Regions from separate parts of the Rugamonas sp. FW305-51 genome, predicted to be linked through region 3. Evidence: predicted binding sites of a transcription regulator. Region 3 holds the regulator's gene; each other region holds the start of a gene.
The links. The regulator FliA, encoded in region 3, starts transcription of late flagellar genes. The targets are predictions, from matches to a motif close to CTAAAGTTTNNNNNNNNNNNGCCGNTA.
Positions count from the first base shown of each region.

Region 1: the regulator FliA is predicted to act here: its motif matches at 2,466-2,492, upstream of AC3WOS_RS04110 (flagellar protein FliT).
Region 2: the regulator FliA is predicted to act here: its motif matches at 1,998-2,024, upstream of AC3WOS_RS27940 (flagellin N-terminal helical domain-containing protein).

Region 1 is NZ_JBYSZG010000004.1:42,336-48,178, reverse strand. It holds gene fumC (class II fumarate hydratase) at 1-367, opposite strand, end outside; gene AC3WOS_RS04115 (type IV pilus assembly protein FimV) at 517-1,695, shown strand; gene AC3WOS_RS04110 (flagellar protein FliT) at 2,137-2,421, opposite strand; gene AC3WOS_RS04105 (HDOD domain-containing protein) at 2,614-3,441, opposite strand; gene AC3WOS_RS04100 (M13 family metallopeptidase) at 3,764-5,842, shown strand.
Region 2 is NZ_JBYSZG010000086.1:4,189-10,031, forward strand. It holds gene AC3WOS_RS27935 (flagellar protein FlaG) at 1-249, opposite strand, end outside; gene AC3WOS_RS27940 (flagellin N-terminal helical domain-containing protein) at 337-1,899, opposite strand; gene AC3WOS_RS27945 (GGDEF domain-containing protein) at 2,273-3,865, opposite strand; gene AC3WOS_RS27950 (response regulator) at 4,018-4,665, opposite strand; partial or broken gene AC3WOS_RS27955 (sensor histidine kinase) at 4,690-5,843, opposite strand, start outside.
Region 3 is NZ_JBYSZG010000055.1:23,838-29,680, reverse strand. It holds gene flhA (flagellar biosynthesis protein FlhA) at 1-298, shown strand, start outside; gene AC3WOS_RS25220 (RpnC/YadD family protein) at 392-1,369, shown strand; gene flhF (flagellar biosynthesis GTPase FlhF) at 1,606-2,964, shown strand; gene AC3WOS_RS25210 (MinD/ParA family ATP-binding protein) at 2,957-3,781, shown strand; gene AC3WOS_RS25205 (RNA polymerase sigma factor FliA) at 3,798-4,529, shown strand; gene AC3WOS_RS25200 (flagellar motor protein) at 4,511-5,257, shown strand; gene motD (flagellar motor protein MotD) at 5,259-5,843, shown strand, end outside.

The DNA.
Region 1 (5,843 bases), on a different contig from region 3:
CGCCCCGTGGGCCGCCCATCAGTTCCGAGCCGCGGTTGGCCAGCACCTCATTCATGTTCATGTTGGACTGGGTGCCCGAGCCCGTCTGCCAAACGGCCAGCGGGAACTCGTCCCCATGGCGGCCGGCCAGCACTTCGTCGGCGGCGGCCACGATGGCCTGGGCCTTGCTCGCGTCCAGCTGGCCCAGCGCCAGGTTGACGCGGGCGGCGGCCCGCTTGACGCTGGCCAGCGCCGCGATCAGCTCGGGTGGCATGCGTTCGCTGGAAATGCGGAAGTGTTCCAGCGAGCGTTGGGTTTGCGCGCCCCACAGCCGGCCGGCCGGCACCGCGATGGGGCCAAAGCTGTCGCGTTCGATTCGGCTGCTCATGATCGTTGCTCCAAAGTGACGATATGACAAGAGTGTAGCGCGGAATGGAGAAATTGATTCAGGGCTACAAAACGGGGAAATTCAGCCGTTATAGTACGTACACCCCAGCATAGGCCATCACCGACTTGAACATGCAGCGCAGACCACCATTGACCTCCACCTTGTGCGCGCTCGCCGTCGCCTGTGCCGCGCTGCAGACGCCGGCGGCCCGGGCGGCCGAACTGGGGGAGGCCAGCGTGCGTTCCTACATCGGCCAGCAGCTGGCGGCCGATATCGAACTGGTGTCGCTGACGCCGGACGAGGTGAACGGCCTGCAGGTGCGGCTGGCGCCGGCGGACGTCTACCAGGGTGCCAGCATCACCATGAATCCGGCGCTGGCCACGGTCCACCTGTCCGTGGTGCGGCGCGAGCAGCGCCAGTTCCTGCACATCACCACCCTCAAGGCCGTCGACGCCAGCTACCTGCACCTGTTCCTGGAGCTGGGCGTGGCGGGCCGTTACGACGTGCGGGCCGCCACATTGTGGCTGCAGGCCGATCCTCATCCGGCGCCGCCGCCGGCACCGTTGGCGCTGGCCCCAGCGGTGGTGGCCAGCGCTGCCGCGCAAACTGCCGGCAGTGCCGCATCGACGGCAGACCTGGATGCGGCGGCAGCAGCGGCATTGCGGACGGCCCGGTCCCGTACCAGCCTTGCGGCGCCCGGCCATGGGGTGTGGGAAGCTGTCAGCCACGAGGCGGGGGAAGGCGCCGCCCGGCAGGCTGGGGCATCAAACGCACGGGCTATCCCGACGGCCGATCCCGTCCCATCGCCGGCCGTCAAGCATCGCGCGCTGGCCGTGCCGCCGGCGATGCGCGGGCAAGCCGATGCCGTATGCGGGACCAATGCCGTCCGTCCCAGCGCGAAAGAGTGCGTCGTGCTCGATCGTCGCAGCGCGGCCCTGTCGAGCAAGCTGGTGGAGCTGGAAGACAAGGTCAAGATGCTGCAGACGGCGCTGGATGGCAAGGCTGCGCCGGACAGCAAGCCGGCGCCGGCCCGCATCGCCCCAAAGGCGGCGGCAGGCGCCAGCCGTTCCGGCCATGCCAAGCTCAAGTACAAGAAAGAAAAGCTGGTGGAGAGCGGGCCGGACATGGTGACCGTGGCGGCGGCCAGCGGTGCCGCGTTGCTGGCGCTGGCCGGCGCGGGATATTACTGGCTGCGCCGTCGCAAGCAGGCCGGCCAGGATCGTGCGCCGCTGAAGATCTGGCAAGGCTGGCGCCGTAAAAAGGCGGGCGCGGCTACTGCGGGAGAGGCGCCGCCCATGGCGGAAGATGCTTTAAATCAATCCCAATAGCGAAAGTTTTGACAACACAATACCCGTGTCCAGGAACTGAGCTATACTAAGGCCGTAGTTTCAATACTACGAATAAACAGGCCATGATCTGGCGCAGTCACCAACGATAGTGTGGCGCGCACCCAGAATGAGCGTTGATGAAACGACTTGGCTTGGAAGCGGTCTGCGCTGCCGGCAATGTGCGCGCGGACTCCGGATGCAACCGGAAGCGGAGCGACGCCAGGAGATACCTGGTGTTCGCTCTCCCCCAATTCCCAAAGAGCCCGGCCGTCGCCCACAGCGCAGCCGGGCTTTTTTACGTCCCGTCCCAGGCAGGAAATGTTGCCAGAAAAATGGGGACGTACCCCATTTCGCATTTCAAAAATGGGGTACGTCCCCATTTTTCTGGCGCGCATAAAAAAAGCGCCCGCAGGCGCTTTGTTGGCATTCTGATAGGGGTGCTTACTGGCGCGGCGCGCTCATGCCGGGAACCTGGTTCTTCCACGGTTCCGTCACGTCGCGGATGGCGCGGTCGTTGGCCAGGATTTGCTTCAGCAGGTCGATCTTGCGCAGACGCGGTGCGCCGCTCAGGGCGGGCAGCTCGCTGCTGGCGGGACGGGCGGCGATGGCGCACTGGTCTTCCAGGCGGCTCAGGCTGTCCCAGTCGCTCATGCGGGCGGCTGCGACCATCTGGTTGCTCAGTCCGGCAATATTTTCATACATCGAGAGGACTTCGGTGGAGGTCATGGGCGCACCCTGAAAAGTGGAAAAAGACTACCGCTTGTCTGGGGTAACGTCCTGTGCGGGAAGAACTTTAGGGTTTTTTGAAAATATTTTGCGAAATATCGAAAATATTTTCAAAACAGGGGGAGGCCGCAAAGAAAAACGGCTGCCTGCCCAAAAAATGGGCGGCAGCCGCAGCGAATCTTGCCGGTTTGCTTACTTGACCAGCTCTTCCAGGCCGGCGCTCAGTTCGTCGGGCGGCGGCATCTTGTCGATCAGGTCGCCGTCGTCCAGGCCCAGCGCCTCGGCCATGTCGGTCGGGTAGCAGCTGGCGATTTCCTCATCGCTCAGCTTGTTCTGCTCGACGCGGGCGCGCCAGGCAGCCAGGTACACCACGGCAGCCAGCCGGTTCGGTGGCGTCTGGGTGAGCGGATCGGGGAAGGCGCTGATGGTTTCGGAGAACGTGGCCGGGAATTTCCAGCGGCGCGCCAGTTCCGCGCCCACGTCGGCAAAGGTGTAGCCCAGCGAAGCGCGTTCCGCGTCGAGGCGGCGCGAGTCCATGGGGCCGGCGACCTTGTCGAGCGCCTGTGCCTGCTCCGGCATGGCCGAGTGGATCACCAGTTGGCCGATGGCGTGCATCATGCCGATGGTGAAGGCCAGGTCCGTGTTCTCGCCCGTCTGCTTGGCGATCCATTTGGCCGACACGGCCGTGTGCAGGCTGTAACGCCAGAATTGTTTGAGGTCCAGGCCGGGCACGGTCTTGAAACCGGACACCAGGCCGGAGCTGATGACGAGCGTGCGCACGGTGACGAATCCGAGCATCAGCACCGCGTCTTCCACCGTGCCGATGCTGCGCGACACGTGGTAATAGGCCGAATTGGCCAGACGCAGCAGCTTGGCGCTCAGCACAGGATCCGTGGACAGTTTCTTGGCGATCTCTTCGGTCGAGACGCTGGCCTTGTCGAAACTGCTGATCAGCTCTTCCACGACCTTGGGCGCGGTGGGCAACGCAGTCGGATTCTGGAACAGGGCATCAAGCTTCATTTTCTTCTCCTCGTTGGTTTCGCGTTGCTACCAGTGAACTATATAGCGATTCCCCCGATCGAAAAAGACATTTTGATGCCTGAGCGTATCTTTTTCGCCGGTGCGCCTGGAAGGGCGGCCAACATTCATGCACGAGCTGAACTGTATGCCTGTCAAGCCCATGTATGAACGTTGGCACCGACCCCGGTCAGCTTTTTTGCCGTCTGTTCCGGCGATCCTGCAGTTCGTCGCATGGCGCGCGCCGGCCGGCGGGGATGGCGCTACAGTGCACGCTGGCCCACCACGCCGACCCTTCACCCAGATCCACTATAAAAGGACAACCATGCACGCTTACCCCCGACCGCTGCGCCTTGCCGCCCGCAAGACCGCCCTCAGCCTGGCCCTGTGCGGCGCCGCCTTCGCGCTGGCGCCCGCGCACGCCGCGCCGGACGACACGGTCCCCGTCGCCACCACCGCAACCGCCGCCGCCAAGGCGGCCACACTGCCGGGCGACGACTTCTTCGATTACGTCAACGGCGATTGGCTCAAGTCGGTCGACATTCCCGCCGACCGCAGCAGCTGGGGCGTGGGCGCGGCGCTGGTGGAGGACACCAACCAGCGCATCGTCACGCTGATCGATGGCCTGGCCGCCGACCCGGCCGCCAGCGCCGAGGCGAAGAAGATCGTGGCCTACTACCGTACGTTCATGGATGAGGCGGCCATCGAGGCGCGCGGCCTGGCGCCCCTGCAAGCCCAGCTCAAGGAGATCGCCGCCATCAAGGACAAGGCCGCGCTGACGCGGGCGCTGGGCGCCACGCTGCGGGCCGACGTCGATCCGCTCAACGCCACCAATTTCTTCACCGAAAACCTGTTCGGCCTGTGGGTGGCCCAGGGCCTGACCGACGCCAGCCATTACACCCCTTACCTGCTGCAGGGCGGCCTGGGCCTGCCCGACCGCGCCTACTACCTGGACGACACGCCTGCGATGGCGGCGCTACGGGGCCAGTACCTGGCCCACATCGCCGCCACCTTCCGCCTGGCCGGCCTGGACCAGGCGGACGCCCGCGCCGCCCGCGTGTTCGACCTGGAACGCCGGATCGCCCAGTCGCACGCCAACCGCGAGGATTCGGCCGATGTGCTCAAGGCCAACAACCAGTGGCGGGCGGCCGACTTCGCGCGCAAGGCGCCCGGCATGGACTGGCAAGCGTATTTCCAGAGCGCGGGCCTGGGCGGCCAGCAGCAGTTCATCGTCTGGCATCCGACCGCCATCATCGGCGCGGCCAAGCTGGTGCAGACCATGCCGCTGGCCACGTGGAAGGATTTCCTGGCCTTCCACCGCATCAACCACGCGCACAGCGCCTTGCCGCAAGCGCTGTCGGCCCAGCATTTCGACTTCTACGGCCGCACCCTGAACGGCACGCCGCAGCAGTCCGTGCGCTGGAAACGCAGCCTGGCCGCCGTCAACGCGGCCATGCCCGATGCGCTGGGCAAGATCTACGTGGCGCGCTACTTCCCGCCCGAGTCCAAGCAGCGCCTGCAGCAGATGGTGGTCAAGATCGTCGATGCCTTCCACGCCCGCATCGACCAGCTGGACTGGATGGCGCCGGCCACCAAGCAGGAAGCGCATGCCAAGCTCAAGTCGCTGTACGTGGGCGTCGGCTATCCGGAAAAATGGGCCAGCTACGACGGCCTGCAGGTGACGCCGGGCGATGCGCTGGGCAATCTGCAGCGCGCCGAACTGTTTGAAACGCGCCGCCAGCTGGCCAAGCTCAAGCAGCCGGTGGACCGCGCCGAATGGTGCATGCCGGCCCAGCTGGTGAACGCCGTCAACATGCCGATGCAGAACGCGATCAACTTCCCGGCCGCCATCCTGCAGGCGCCTTACTTCGACCCGGCCGCCAGCGATGCCATGAACTACGGCGGCATCGGCGCCACCATCGGCCATGAGATCAGCCACAGCTTCGACGACCAGGGCGCCCAGTTCGACTCCAGGGGCTTGCTGCGCGACTGGTGGACGGCGGCCGACGGCGCCCACTTCAAGACGGCCTCGGCAGCGCTGGCGGCCCAGTACTCGGCCTACAAGCCGTTCCCCGACCTGGCCATCAATGGCCAACAGACGCTGAGCGAGAACCTGGCCGACCTGGCCGGCCTGGCCGCGGCCCACGACGCCTATCTGGCCTCGCTGGCCGGCCAGGCGCCCGTGGCCGACGCCGACCAGCAGTTCTTCACCGGCTATGCCATGAGCTGGCGCGAGAAGGAACGCGACGCCGCCTTGCGCCGCGCCATCCTGACGGACGGCCACGCACCCGACAAGTGGCGCACCGCCACCGTGCGCAACATGGACGCCTGGTACAAGGCCTTCAACGTACAGCCGGGCCAGACGCTGTATCTGGCGCCGGAGCAGCGGGTGCGGGTCTGGTAAA
Region 2 (5,843 bases), on a different contig from region 3:
GCTGTCCTTGTCGATGGAAAATTCCAGTCCCTGGGCCCGTGCCTGGGGCGATTGGTTCAGTTGCGACACGGCTTTGGAAACCTGGTCCAGGGTCGGCACGGCGGCCGCTTTCTGAACCGCGGCGGCCGTTTCGACGGCGGTGGCGGGAGCCCGCGCCGCGCCGCCAGGGACGAGGGCGGCATCGTGGCCGGCAGGATGGCGCTCGATCGGGCGCGCTGCCGGGGCAGCACTTAATGAGTCGATGGTCATGATGGTTCCTGTTAGTGCAAAATCCCCGGCTGCGCAAGGCAGCCGGGGAACCGGGTTTTAACGATGTGTGTCCATCGCTACACGGGTTTAACCACGCAGCAGCGACAGCACGCCGTTCGGCAGCGAGTTAGCCTGCGCCAACATCGCGGTACCGGCTTGTTGCAGGATCTGGCCGCGGGTCAGGTTGGCCGTTTCCGCCGCAAAGTCGGTATCCTGAATCCGGCTACGCGAGGCGGACAGGTTCTCCGTCGTCGTCTGCAGGTTCGCGATGGTCGAGGCGAAGCGGTTCTGGATCGCACCGAGCGAGGCACGGTTGCTGTTGATGGCGTTCAGCGCCGAGTCGATCGTCTTCAGGGCTGCGTTGGCGCCGTCCACGGTCGATACGTCCACCTTGGCCACCGACTGCAGGTCGGAACCGGTCGAGCCATTCACGATGGTGGCCGTGGTCGCGTTCAGCGAGAAACCAGCGTCGGACGAGAAACTCAGCTTGCCGCCCACGGTGATGGCGTCGTTCTGCACCAGACCGCTCTGATGCAGGGCAGCCACGGCGGCGGTGCTGCCGACGGCTGGCTGGTCGGTGCCACGCACGAAGGTGGTGGCGGCCTTCAGGATGTCGTCGCTGGCGCCGTTGGTGTTCAGGATTTCGATGTCAGCGCCGCTGCTATTGGTCAGCTGCAGTTCCTTGGCGCCGCTGCTCCCGGTCTTGATCGAGGCCGAGATGCCGGTGGTGTTGGTCTGGGCATTGACAGCCTGGGCCACCGCCGACAAGTCACCGCCCTTGACCTTGGCCGAAATGGTGACGCCGGTCGAATTGGAATCGGACTCCAGCGAATTGTCGCCGCGCAGGGTGAACTGCACCGAACCATCGGCCAGGCCCAGACCTTCGAGGGTGGCGGTGGTGGTGGCGCTGGCCGTCACGCCGGTCTGGCTCGACAGCGAATTGACGGAGGCAGCGATTTTCTTGGCGCTGTCGCCGGCGCCGACGGTGACATTGGTCGTGCTGCCATTGCTGGAGGTGACCACCAGAGTGTCGGCGCCCTGGCTGTTGGCCAGGTGGCCGGCCACCTGGGCGCCGGCGGCAACCGCGTCGGACAGCTTGCCACCGGCGGCGCCATCGAAGACGGCCGACAGGCTGTTGTTGCCGATGTCGCCGGCCTTGGCCGACTGGATGCCGACGTTGATGGTCTGGCCGGAGTTGGCGCCAACCTGGAACTGGGCCGCGGTCAGCGAGCCGTCCAGTACGTTCTGGCCGTTGAATTGGGTAGTGGTGGCGACGCGATCGAGTTCCTTCGACAGCGACGATACCTCATTCTGGATCGACTTGCGGTCCGAATCGGAGTTGGTGCCGTTGGCCGATTGCACGGCCAGTTCGCGGATACGCTGCAGCAGGTCGCCGGCGGTGCTCAAACCACCTTCAGCCGTTTGCGCCAGCGAGATGCCGTCGTTGGCGTTGCGTGCTGCCTGAGTATCGCCCCGAATTTGCGAAGTGAAGCGCTCGGAAATGGCCAGGCCGGCGGCGTCGTCCTTGGCGCTGTTGATGCGCAGGCCGGAAGACAGACGTTGCAACGAAGTCGACAGCGAAGCTTGCGAGGTGTTCAGATTGCGTTGTGCATTCAGCGAGGCAATATTGGTATTGATGGTTGCAGCCATGATGTTTCTCCAGACTAGTACTTCGATTTGGGCGAGGTGCTCATTTCACTTTGGTCTGTCTCCGCGTTCCGAGACAATCAAACCGCTGTTGTAATCGATAACGGTTGCCGCACGGGAAAATTGAGAGGAGAAAACACGTTAAATTTTATTTTTTGAGCCTAAAGTTCGTCCGCTTGCCCCGTTAAACGACAGCAAGCGGCGAATCTTTAGGGTGAAAATAATTATATTTTGGCCTTTATTTCCGCCGGATCTGGACAGGGTGGGGGCTAAATGATGGCTTGGTTGGCAACAATGGCGGCCCGGAACGGCCAAAAAAAGGCCGGCGCCATCGCTGGCGCCGGCCCGGGGCGGCGACAAGCAGGGGCGGAGACCGTCAGTCAGCCACCACCACCCGGTTCTTGCCCGACTGCTTGGCCTGGTACATGGCCTTGTCGGCGCGCTTGACCAGCTCGCCCTGCTCCTCGTTGGGACGGCGCAGGGCCACCCCGGCCGAGAAGGTGATCAGCACTTTCTCGTTATCGTGCAGGAAGAAGTGCTTGGTCAGCTCGCGCTGCAGGCGCGTCATCGTCTGCGAGGCCGCCTCCACCGTCGTCTCGGGCAGCAGGATCAGGAATTCCTCGCCGCCGAAGCGGGCGATCACGTCCATCGAACGCAGCGTTTCCTTGACGATCTTGACCAGGTGCTTCAAGGCCGCGTCACCGGCGATGTGGCCGTAGGTGTCGTTGAGGCGCTTGAAGTCGTCCAGGTCCAGCAGGGCGATGCACAGCGGGGTGCCGCGGCGGTCGGCGCGGGCCGTCTCGCGCTCGAACACATCGTCCAGGCCGCGCCGGTTGAGGCTGCCCGTCAGCTGGTCTTCGCGCACCAGTTCGCTCATATGTTGCAGCTTCGCTTCCAGCGCGTGGATGCGCTGCTCGGCGTCCTGCACTTCCTGGCGCGCCAGCACCATCTTGTCGCGCGCCTTGAGCGCCTCGTTCTGGACGATGCGGGTTTCGCGCAGCACATCGTCGAGGATCTGGTTGAGCTCGGCGATGTTCTCGGCCCGGCTGATCTTTTCCGAATAGCCGCCTATCTTTTCATGGAAGTCGCCGGTGGAGGCGGCCACTTGGCCCAGGCGGTCGATGAAGGTCATCATCATGTTCTTGACGGTGAGCTTGACGTCCGACAGGCTGTGCTTGAGCTGGCTTTGCTTGTAGATCACGTCCTTCAGGCTGCGGGTGGCCTCTTCCAGCGCGCGCTGGTCGATGGGGCCGGCGATCAGGTTCTGCACGGCGTCGATCTGGCCGCGCAGCCAGCTGTCGTCGTCCAGCAGTTCGCTGACGTTTTCCAGCAGCAGCTTGAACAGGCGCAGCAGCAATTCCTGCTGCTCGGCCGTGTCGCCGCTCTTGAGTTCGATCTGGTAGCACAACTGCTTGAGGCGTACGGCGATCTCGGCCAGCGCTTCCTCGCTGTGGGCCTGTTTGGTGGCCGCGCCCAACGATTCGGCCTCGGCCACCAGGGCCGGGGTGCCCGTCAGCAGCGAGGCGACGGCGAAGGTGAGGGTGCGGCTGAGCAGGTCGCGCAGCATGCGGCTCTGTTCGGAATCGGGGGCGGCCGCCGTCTCGATGCCTTTCTTGACCGTGACGTGCTTGTCGACCAGTTGCGACAGGGCCTTGGCGTAGCCGTCCCAGTCGCGCGACTTGACGGCGCGGTTGAAGCGGCGGCCGAACTCGGCCAGGTCGCCCACGCCGTCCGACAGGCGGCTGGCGAAGCCGCTCAGCACCGTTTCCGGACCGGGATCGACGCTGCCCAGCGGGGCCGGGGGCGCGGCCGGCGCGGCCGGCGGCAGGCCGGCGATTTCCAGGTAGATGTCGCGGTAGGCGTCGGGGGTGGGCGCGATGCGGCGCGCGGCCAGGCGGCGGAACGCTTCGCGGGCAATGTCGGCCGGGTTTTGCTGCGCCGCGGCCGCAGGGGTGGGTTTGCTAGACATGGTTGCGCACAGCCTCTTTCAGTGACTCAGTCCTATCATGATAGGCGACCGGGCGGCCATGCATAGCGTTGATTAGCGGCCGGAAGATGTCTTAATTAAACGCATACAAAATATTCTTTTTGGCAACTTCGCCCGTCCGGCGCGCGCCGTGCTCATTCGATCAGCTGGTTCTTGATGGCGTAGTGGGTCAGCTCGGCGCTGTTCTTGAGCTTCATCTTCACCAGCAGCCGGGCCCGGTATTCGCTGACGGTCTTGACCGACAGCGACAGTTCCTTGGCGATGGCGCCCACCGTCTTGCCGGAGGCGATCATGGTCAGGGTCTGGTATTCGCGGTCCGACAGGGCGTCGTGGGGCGGCGCCTCGTGGTCCTCGCCCACGTGGTTGGCCAGTTCCTGGGCCAGGGCGGCGCTGATGTACTTGAGCCCGCCGGCCACCTGGCGGATCGCCGTCACCAGTTCGCGCGGGGCGCTCTGCTTGGTCAGGTAGCCGGAGGCGCCCGCCTTGAGCGAGCGGATGGCGTACTGGTCCTCGCGGTGCATGGACAGCATCAGCACGGCCAGTTCCGGCTTTTCCTTCTTGATCTGCTTGAGGACTTCAATGCCGTTGCGGTCGGGCAGCGAGATGTCGAGCAGGATCACCTGGCAGTCGGCCTTGCGGAACAGCTTGACGGCATCCAGTCCGTTCTCCGCCTCGCCCGCCACGACGATGTCGCGCGTCTCGGCCAGGATCTGTTTCAAGCCCTCGCGCACAATGGCGTGGTCATCGGCGATGAAGACCTTGATGATGGCTTTCTCTGTCATGGTTGCGTCTTTTACTCGGTTGCGCTATTTCGCAGTGGAAACTTTCTGATCCGCTATTGTAGCGCCGGCGGGCGCCCCGGTGCGGCCTGCACGGTGTTCAGCGCATTTAATTTTCACGGCCACCACAGTGCCGCCGCCCACGGCGTGGCTCAGCGTCAACGTGCCACCCAGGGCGCGGGCCCGCTCCGTCATGCCGCGGATGCCGAATGAGTCCGGCTTGGCGCGGTCGCCCTGCCAGATGCCGCCGCCGTTGTCGGCGATCTTCAGGCTTACCTGGTGGCGGGTGCGGGCCAGCTTGACGGTGACCCGGCTGGCGCCGGCGTGCTTGGCGATGTTGGTGAGCGCCTCCTGCACGATGCGGAACAGGGCCGTGGCCTGGTCGTGGTCGAGCGCCACTTCGCGCGCGTTGGCGCTGAAGGCGCAGGGCAAGCCGGCCTGCTGCTCGAATTCCTTGCACAGCCACTCCAGCGCGGCCACGATGCCCAGGTCCAGCAGGGGCGGGCGCAAATCGAGCGAGATGCGGTGCACGGCGTCGATGGTACGGTCGACCAGCTGGTCCACATAGGCCGCCTTGTCATGCAGCAACTGGTCGCCCGGCGGCAGGCGGGCCGCCAGCATGGCCAGCGCCATCTTGATGGCCGTCAGGTTGCCGCCCAGGTCGTCGTGGATTTCGCGCGCGATGCGGGTGCGTTCCTGTTCCTTGACCTTCTCGATGTGGGCCGTCAGCTCGGCCAGGCGGGCGCGCGAATGGCGCACCTCCTCCTGCTCGCGCCGGCTTTCCGTGATGTTGGTCATGATGCCTTCCCAGCGCACGGCGCCGCCGGGCAGGGCGTGCGGCGTGGCGCGCAGGTTGATCCACTTGATGTCCTTCCAGGCTTCGATCCAGATCCGGCCTTCCCAGTTCCAGCTGGCCAGGCTGCTGGCCGACGCTTGCATGGCGGCCAGGTAGGACAGGCGGTCCGGCTCCAGTATCAGGGCCAGAAAACATTCGGGCGCCGCGTGCAGGGCGGCCGGCGTCAGTCCCAGCAGGGCCTGGCAGCCGTCGCTCAGGTAGGGGAAGGACACGCGCTGGTCCGCCTGCAGCACGAACTGGTAGACCAGGCCGGGCGTGTTGGAGACGATGGCGTCCAGGCGGGCCCGGACCTGGGCCAGTTCGGCGGCCACGGCGGCGGGATCGG
Region 3 (5,843 bases):
GACGCTGGACAACCGCCTGGAGCGCTTGCTGATGCAGGCCCTGGCCGCCAGCGGCCCGGACGGCGCCGGCATCGAACCTGGCCTGGCCGACACCATCGCCCAGCAGGCCCAGTCGGCCGCCACCCAGCAGGAAGCGCTGGGCCTGACGCCGGTGTTGCTGGTGCCGGGGCCGCTGCGGGCCTTGCTGTCGCGCTTCCTGCGCCGTGCCTTGCCGCAACTGAAGGTGCTGTCGCATGCGGAAATCCCGGAAACGAAAACCATCCGAGTGACGTCGCTGGTGGGTGGCCAGCCGGCTTGAAATTGACGGGCGGCGGCCGGGCCGGCCGTCCGCTTCGCTCGTCCTTTGCGCTGTCCGCAGGCGGCACTTGTGCGCCCGGACTAGACTGGCGCCATGGCCATTGCATCCGACGACTACGACACGCCCTGGAAGGATGCGGTAACGCGTTACTTTCCCGAATTTATGGCGTTTTTCTTCCCACGCGCCCATGCCGCCATAGACTGGTCGCGGCCTTATGTTTTTCTCGACCAGGAACTGGCGCAGCTGGCGCGCGATGGCGAACTGGGTAAGCGGCTGGTCGACAAGCTGGTGCAAGTGCATACCTGCGCTGGTGCGCAGCAATGGGTGCTGGTGCATATCGAGGTGCAGGGACGGCGCGAGAGTAAATTTTCCGAGCGCGTATTCACCTATCATTACCGTGTGTTCGACCGCTTTCGACGTCCCGTCGCCAGCCTGGCGGTGCTGGCCGATCGCGTTGCCAGCTGGCGGCCGCGGTCGTTTGTCTACAGTTTGCTCGGATGCGAGCTGCGCTTCACCTTTGCAGTGGCCAAGTTGACCGATTACGCGCCATTTCTGGATGCGTTGCTGACGCAGGCAAATCCCTTTGCGCTGGTGGTGGCGGCCCATTTGCTGACGCAGCAAACCCGTGGCGATGCCGCCCGGCGCCATGCGGCCAAACGGCGCCTGGCCCGTTTGTTGTATGGGCGGGACTGGAGCAAACAAAGTATCATAGATTTGTACTCGTTGATCGACTGGATGATGCGCTTGCCGACGGTGCTGGAACTGGATTTGTGGCGCGAAATCCGGATGCTGGAAAGGGGAGAGCCCATGCCATATGTCACTTCGATCGAAAAGATAGGCCGAAAAATTGGCCGCAGGGAAGGCTTGAAGGTGGGGCGGCAAGAGGGGAGGCAAGAGGGGCGGCAAGAGGGGCGCGCTGAAATGCTGGCCTTGCTGATCGAAACCCGGTTCGGCAGCGTACCGCCCCTGGTGCATGCACACTTGGCCGCCGCCGGCAGCGCCGAACTCGATGCCTGGGCCAGGAAGCTGTTCAGCGGTGCCAGCCTGGACGATGTGTTCAACCGCAGCTGAGCTCCATGCCAGCCAGGCCAGTGGCGTTGATACCCGGCATTGCGCCGGGCAACGGTGAAATACGGCCCATTTCCACCCCTGTTCGTCGGATCGTTTCCATGGTGCATCGTCAATAATGGCACTGTCAGAGCAAAGGCGCCTCATGTCGAAGGCGCAGCGCTCAAGTAACAGGAGTCGATGATGATGGCCAAACCACTTTCCAATCCGCGTGCTGCCCTGATCCAGGGGAGCCGGCCATGAACGTCAAGAAATTCACCGCCCCCACCTCGCGCGAAGCGCTGCGCAAGGTGCGCGAGGCGCTCGGTCCCGACGCCGTGATCCTGTCCAACCGCCAGGCCGATGGCGTGGTGGAAATCCTGGCCCTGGCCAACGACGATGCCGCCTCGCTGGCGGCCCCCGCGCCCCATTCGCCGATGGCCGCACCGCGCCCTCAGCTGGACCTGTCGCCGCCCGCACCCATGATGCCGGCGCAGCCGGCGCGCCGCGTGGTCGCCTCGCCATCCTCGTACGCCTCGGCCACGGCCGCCGCCGCGGCGCCTGCGCCGGCCCAGCCGCGCGCCGCCGCGCTTGACATGGAGCGCATTTCGGAACTGGTGGCCTCCGCCGTGGCCAGCGCCAAGCAGAACGCGGCCGCCGAAATGAGCGGCATGATGAATGAAATCCGTGCCATGCGCGGCATGATGGAAACCCAGCTGGCCGAAATCGCCTGGGGGTCGACCCAGCAGCGCGAACCGCACAAGGCGGCCGTGCTGCGCGAAATGCTGGCGGCCGGTTTTTCCGCCAGCCTGGCGCGCTACCTGATCGAAAAACTGCCGGCCAGCCGCGACGCGGCCGACAGCATGCGCTGGATTAAGACGGTATTGACCCGCAACCTGAGCGCCATGGCCAACGAGGATGCCCTGATCGACCAGGGCGGGGTGTTCGCCTTGGTGGGGCCCACCGGCGTGGGCAAGACCACCAGCACGGCCAAGCTGGCCGCGCGCTGCGTGATGCGCCACGGCGCCGACAAGCTGGCCCTGATCACGACCGACGCCTACCGTATCGGCGCCCACGAGCAGTTGCGCATCTACGGCAAGATCCTGGGCGTGATGGTGCACTCGGTGAAGGACGAAGCGGACCTGCGCATCGCCTTGAAGGAACTGAAGAACAAGCACACGGTGCTGATCGACACGGTGGGCGTGAGCCAGCGCGACCAGATGGTGACGGAACAGGTGGCCATGCTGCAAGGGGCCGGCGCCGACGTCAAACGCCTGCTGTGCCTGAACGCGACGGCCACCCAGGAAACCTTGAACGAAGTGGTGCGGGCCTACCAGGGCAGCGGCCTGGCCGGCTGCATCATGACCAAGCTCGACGAGGCGGCCGCCATCGGCAACGTACTCGACGTGGTGATCCGCCAGAAACTGAACCTGTTCTATGTGTCGAACGGCCAGCGCGTGCCGGAAGACCTGCACCTGGCCGACCCGGCCTGGCTGATCGACCGCGCCTTCAAGCTCAAGCGCGACGCCATCCCCGGCCAGTACCTCGATGCCGAATTGCCGCTGCTGATGTCCAACGCCGGTGCCGACAGCTCGCTGCGCGAGGTGCGCCTTGGCTAATTTCGATTTCGACCAGGCCGAAGGCCTGCGCCGGATGCTGGCCGGCCCCACGCCACGCATCGTCACCTTCCTGTCAGCCACGCCGCAAGACGACAAGGCCGCCATGCTGGTCAACCTGGGCGCCTCGCTGGCCCGCGCCGGCAACGACGTGCTGCTGATGGATGCCTGCGCCGGTGGCCATGGCGTCGCCTCGCGCCTGGGCGTGGACGGCGGCGCCAGCCTGCTCAACGTGGCGCGCCAGGAGTGCGCCCTGAACCAGGTGCTGTACCAGGCGCCGCAGGGTTTTGCCGTGGCGTCCATGACGCGCGGCGAAGCGCGCTGCGGCCCGGACGAGGCGCGCCGCCTGGCCAAGGCGTTCGACGTGCTGGTCAAGCAGACCGGCATGGTGATCGTCGATGGCGAATTCGATGGCGGCCCGTTCCCCGTGCCCGTCATGGCCAGCGCCGAAATCGTGGTGCAAGTTTCCAACAACGCCAGCTCGATCACGGCCGCCTACAGCATGATCAAGCGCCTGAACCAGGAGCTGGGCCGGCGTCCGTTCGGAATTCTCGTCACCGGGGCTTCCGAAACGGAAGCAAAGGTGGTATACGATAACATGGCGCAAGCAGCGAGCCGTTACCTGGCAGTCAACTTGGTGTCCATGGGCTCGGTGCCGGCCGACGAATACCTGCAGCGGGCGGCGCGCCTGGGGCGGGCCGTGGTCGACGCGTTCCCGCTGGCCGGCGCTTCGGTCGCGTTTCGTCAACTGGCGGGGCGCTTTGCGCTGGCCGGCTCGCCTTCCTTACGCGCGGGGAGTCATAACCATTTTAGCGCCTAACGAATAACAAGATTTTATGTACACGGTCAAAGGGAAACCGAGCAGAGACAGCTTGCTGACGGAGCATATGCCGTTGGTCAAGCGCCTCGCCCACCACATGAAGGCCAAGCTGCCACCGAGCGTGGAGGTGGACGATCTGGTCCAGGCCGGGATGATAGGCTTGCTCGATGCTATCAGCCGATATGAGGAAACCCATGGCGCCCAGTTCGAAACCTATGCCGTGCTGCGCATCCGCGGCGCCATGCTCGACGAGTTGCGCAGCAGCGACTGGCTGCCCCGTTCCATGCGCCAGAACATGCGCAAGATCGAGACGGCCATGAGCACGCTGCAGCAGCGCCTGGGCCACCCGCCCACGGAGTCGGAAGTGGCCAAGATGCTCAAGATGTCGCTGGCCGACTACCAGGAAATGCTGTCCGACGGCGGCGGCCACCAGCTGGTCTACTACGAGGACTTCCATGACGACGACGGCAACGACAGCTTCCTGGACCGCTATTGCTCGGACGAGGAGAGCGATCCGCTGCGCGCGCTGCTGGACGGCGACTTCCGCCAGGCCGTGATCGACGCCATCGACGCCTTGCCGCCACGGGAGAAAATCCTGATGGGCCTGTACTACGAAGAGGAACTGAACTTGAAAGAAATCGGCGCCGTGATGGGCGTGTCGGAATCGCGCGTGTCGCAGCTGCACACGCAGGCCGTGGCGCGGCTGCGGGCAACCTTACGGGAGCGGTCTTGGACTGGGCCAGCGTAGCGGGGGTGTTGCTGGCGCTGGCCGGCATCGTCGTCGGCCAGGGCCTGGAGGGCGGGCAACTGGGCTCGCTGGTGCAGCCGGCCGCCTTCGCCATCGTCATCGTCGGCACCTTCGGCGCCGTGCTGCTGCAGACCCGCCCGCCCACCTTCTGGCGCGGGCTGCGCATGCTGCGCCTGGTGTTCGCGCCGCCGCCCGACAACCGCCTGGCGCTGGCACGCGAAATCAACGCCTGGAACCTGGCGGCCCGGCGCGACGGCCTGCTGGCGCTGGAGCGCTACATGCTCGCCTCCAAGGACAAGTTCAATGCCAAGGGCCTGCGCCTGATCGTGGACGGCATCGCGCCCGACAAGCTGCGCCACATCCTCGACACGGAAATCACGGCCTACGAGACGGAACAGCGGCAAGCGGTGCGGATCTGGGAATCGGCGGCCGGCTATTCGCCCACCATCGGCATCCTGGGCGCCGTGCTGGGCCTGATCCACGTGATGGAAAACCTGACCGACCCCAGCAAGCTCGGTTCCGGCATCGCCGTCGCCTTCGTCTCCACCATCTACGGCGTGGGGCTGGCCAACCTGTTCCTGTACCCGGTGGCCAACAAGCTCAAGGCCATCGTCACCCAGGCCGTGCACCAGCAGGAAATCGCGGCCGCCGTGTTCCACGACATCGCCACGGGCGACCACACGCGCGTGATCGACGAGCGCGTGGCCACGCTGCTGCGGGAGCAGTGACATGCAATACCGGCGTGCGCGCAGGAAGTTCGACGAGGAAGTGGAGAACCCCGAGCGCTGGCTGATCTCGTATGCCGATTTCATCACCTTGCTGTTCGCTTTCTTCGTCGTCATGTACGCCGTCTCGTCCGTCAACATCGGTAAATACAAGGTGTTCTCGGACGCGTTGGGCGACGCCTTCGGCGGGGCCGGCGCGGCCCAGCCCGTCACGACCCAGGTGCAGAACCTGCCCATCCCCAATCCCGGCCTGCGCCGCCGCACGGAATTGCTGCGCAAGGAGAAGGAACACATGACCAAGCTGGCCCAGGACCTGCTGTCCACGCTGGCGCCGCTGGTCAAGGAAGGCAAGGTGCGGGTGACGCAGAACAGCCGCGGGGTCAGCGTGGAGATCAATGCCAGCGTGCTGTTCGACCCGGGCGAGGCCCGGCTGACGAGCGAATCGACGGAGGCGCTGCGGGCCGTGGCCGTGCTGCTCAAGGACGACGGCCACGACGTCCAGGTGGAGGGGCACACGGACAACCAGCCCATCCGCAACGCCCTGTTCCCGTCCAACTGGGAACTGTCGTCCGTGCGGGCGGCCAGCGTG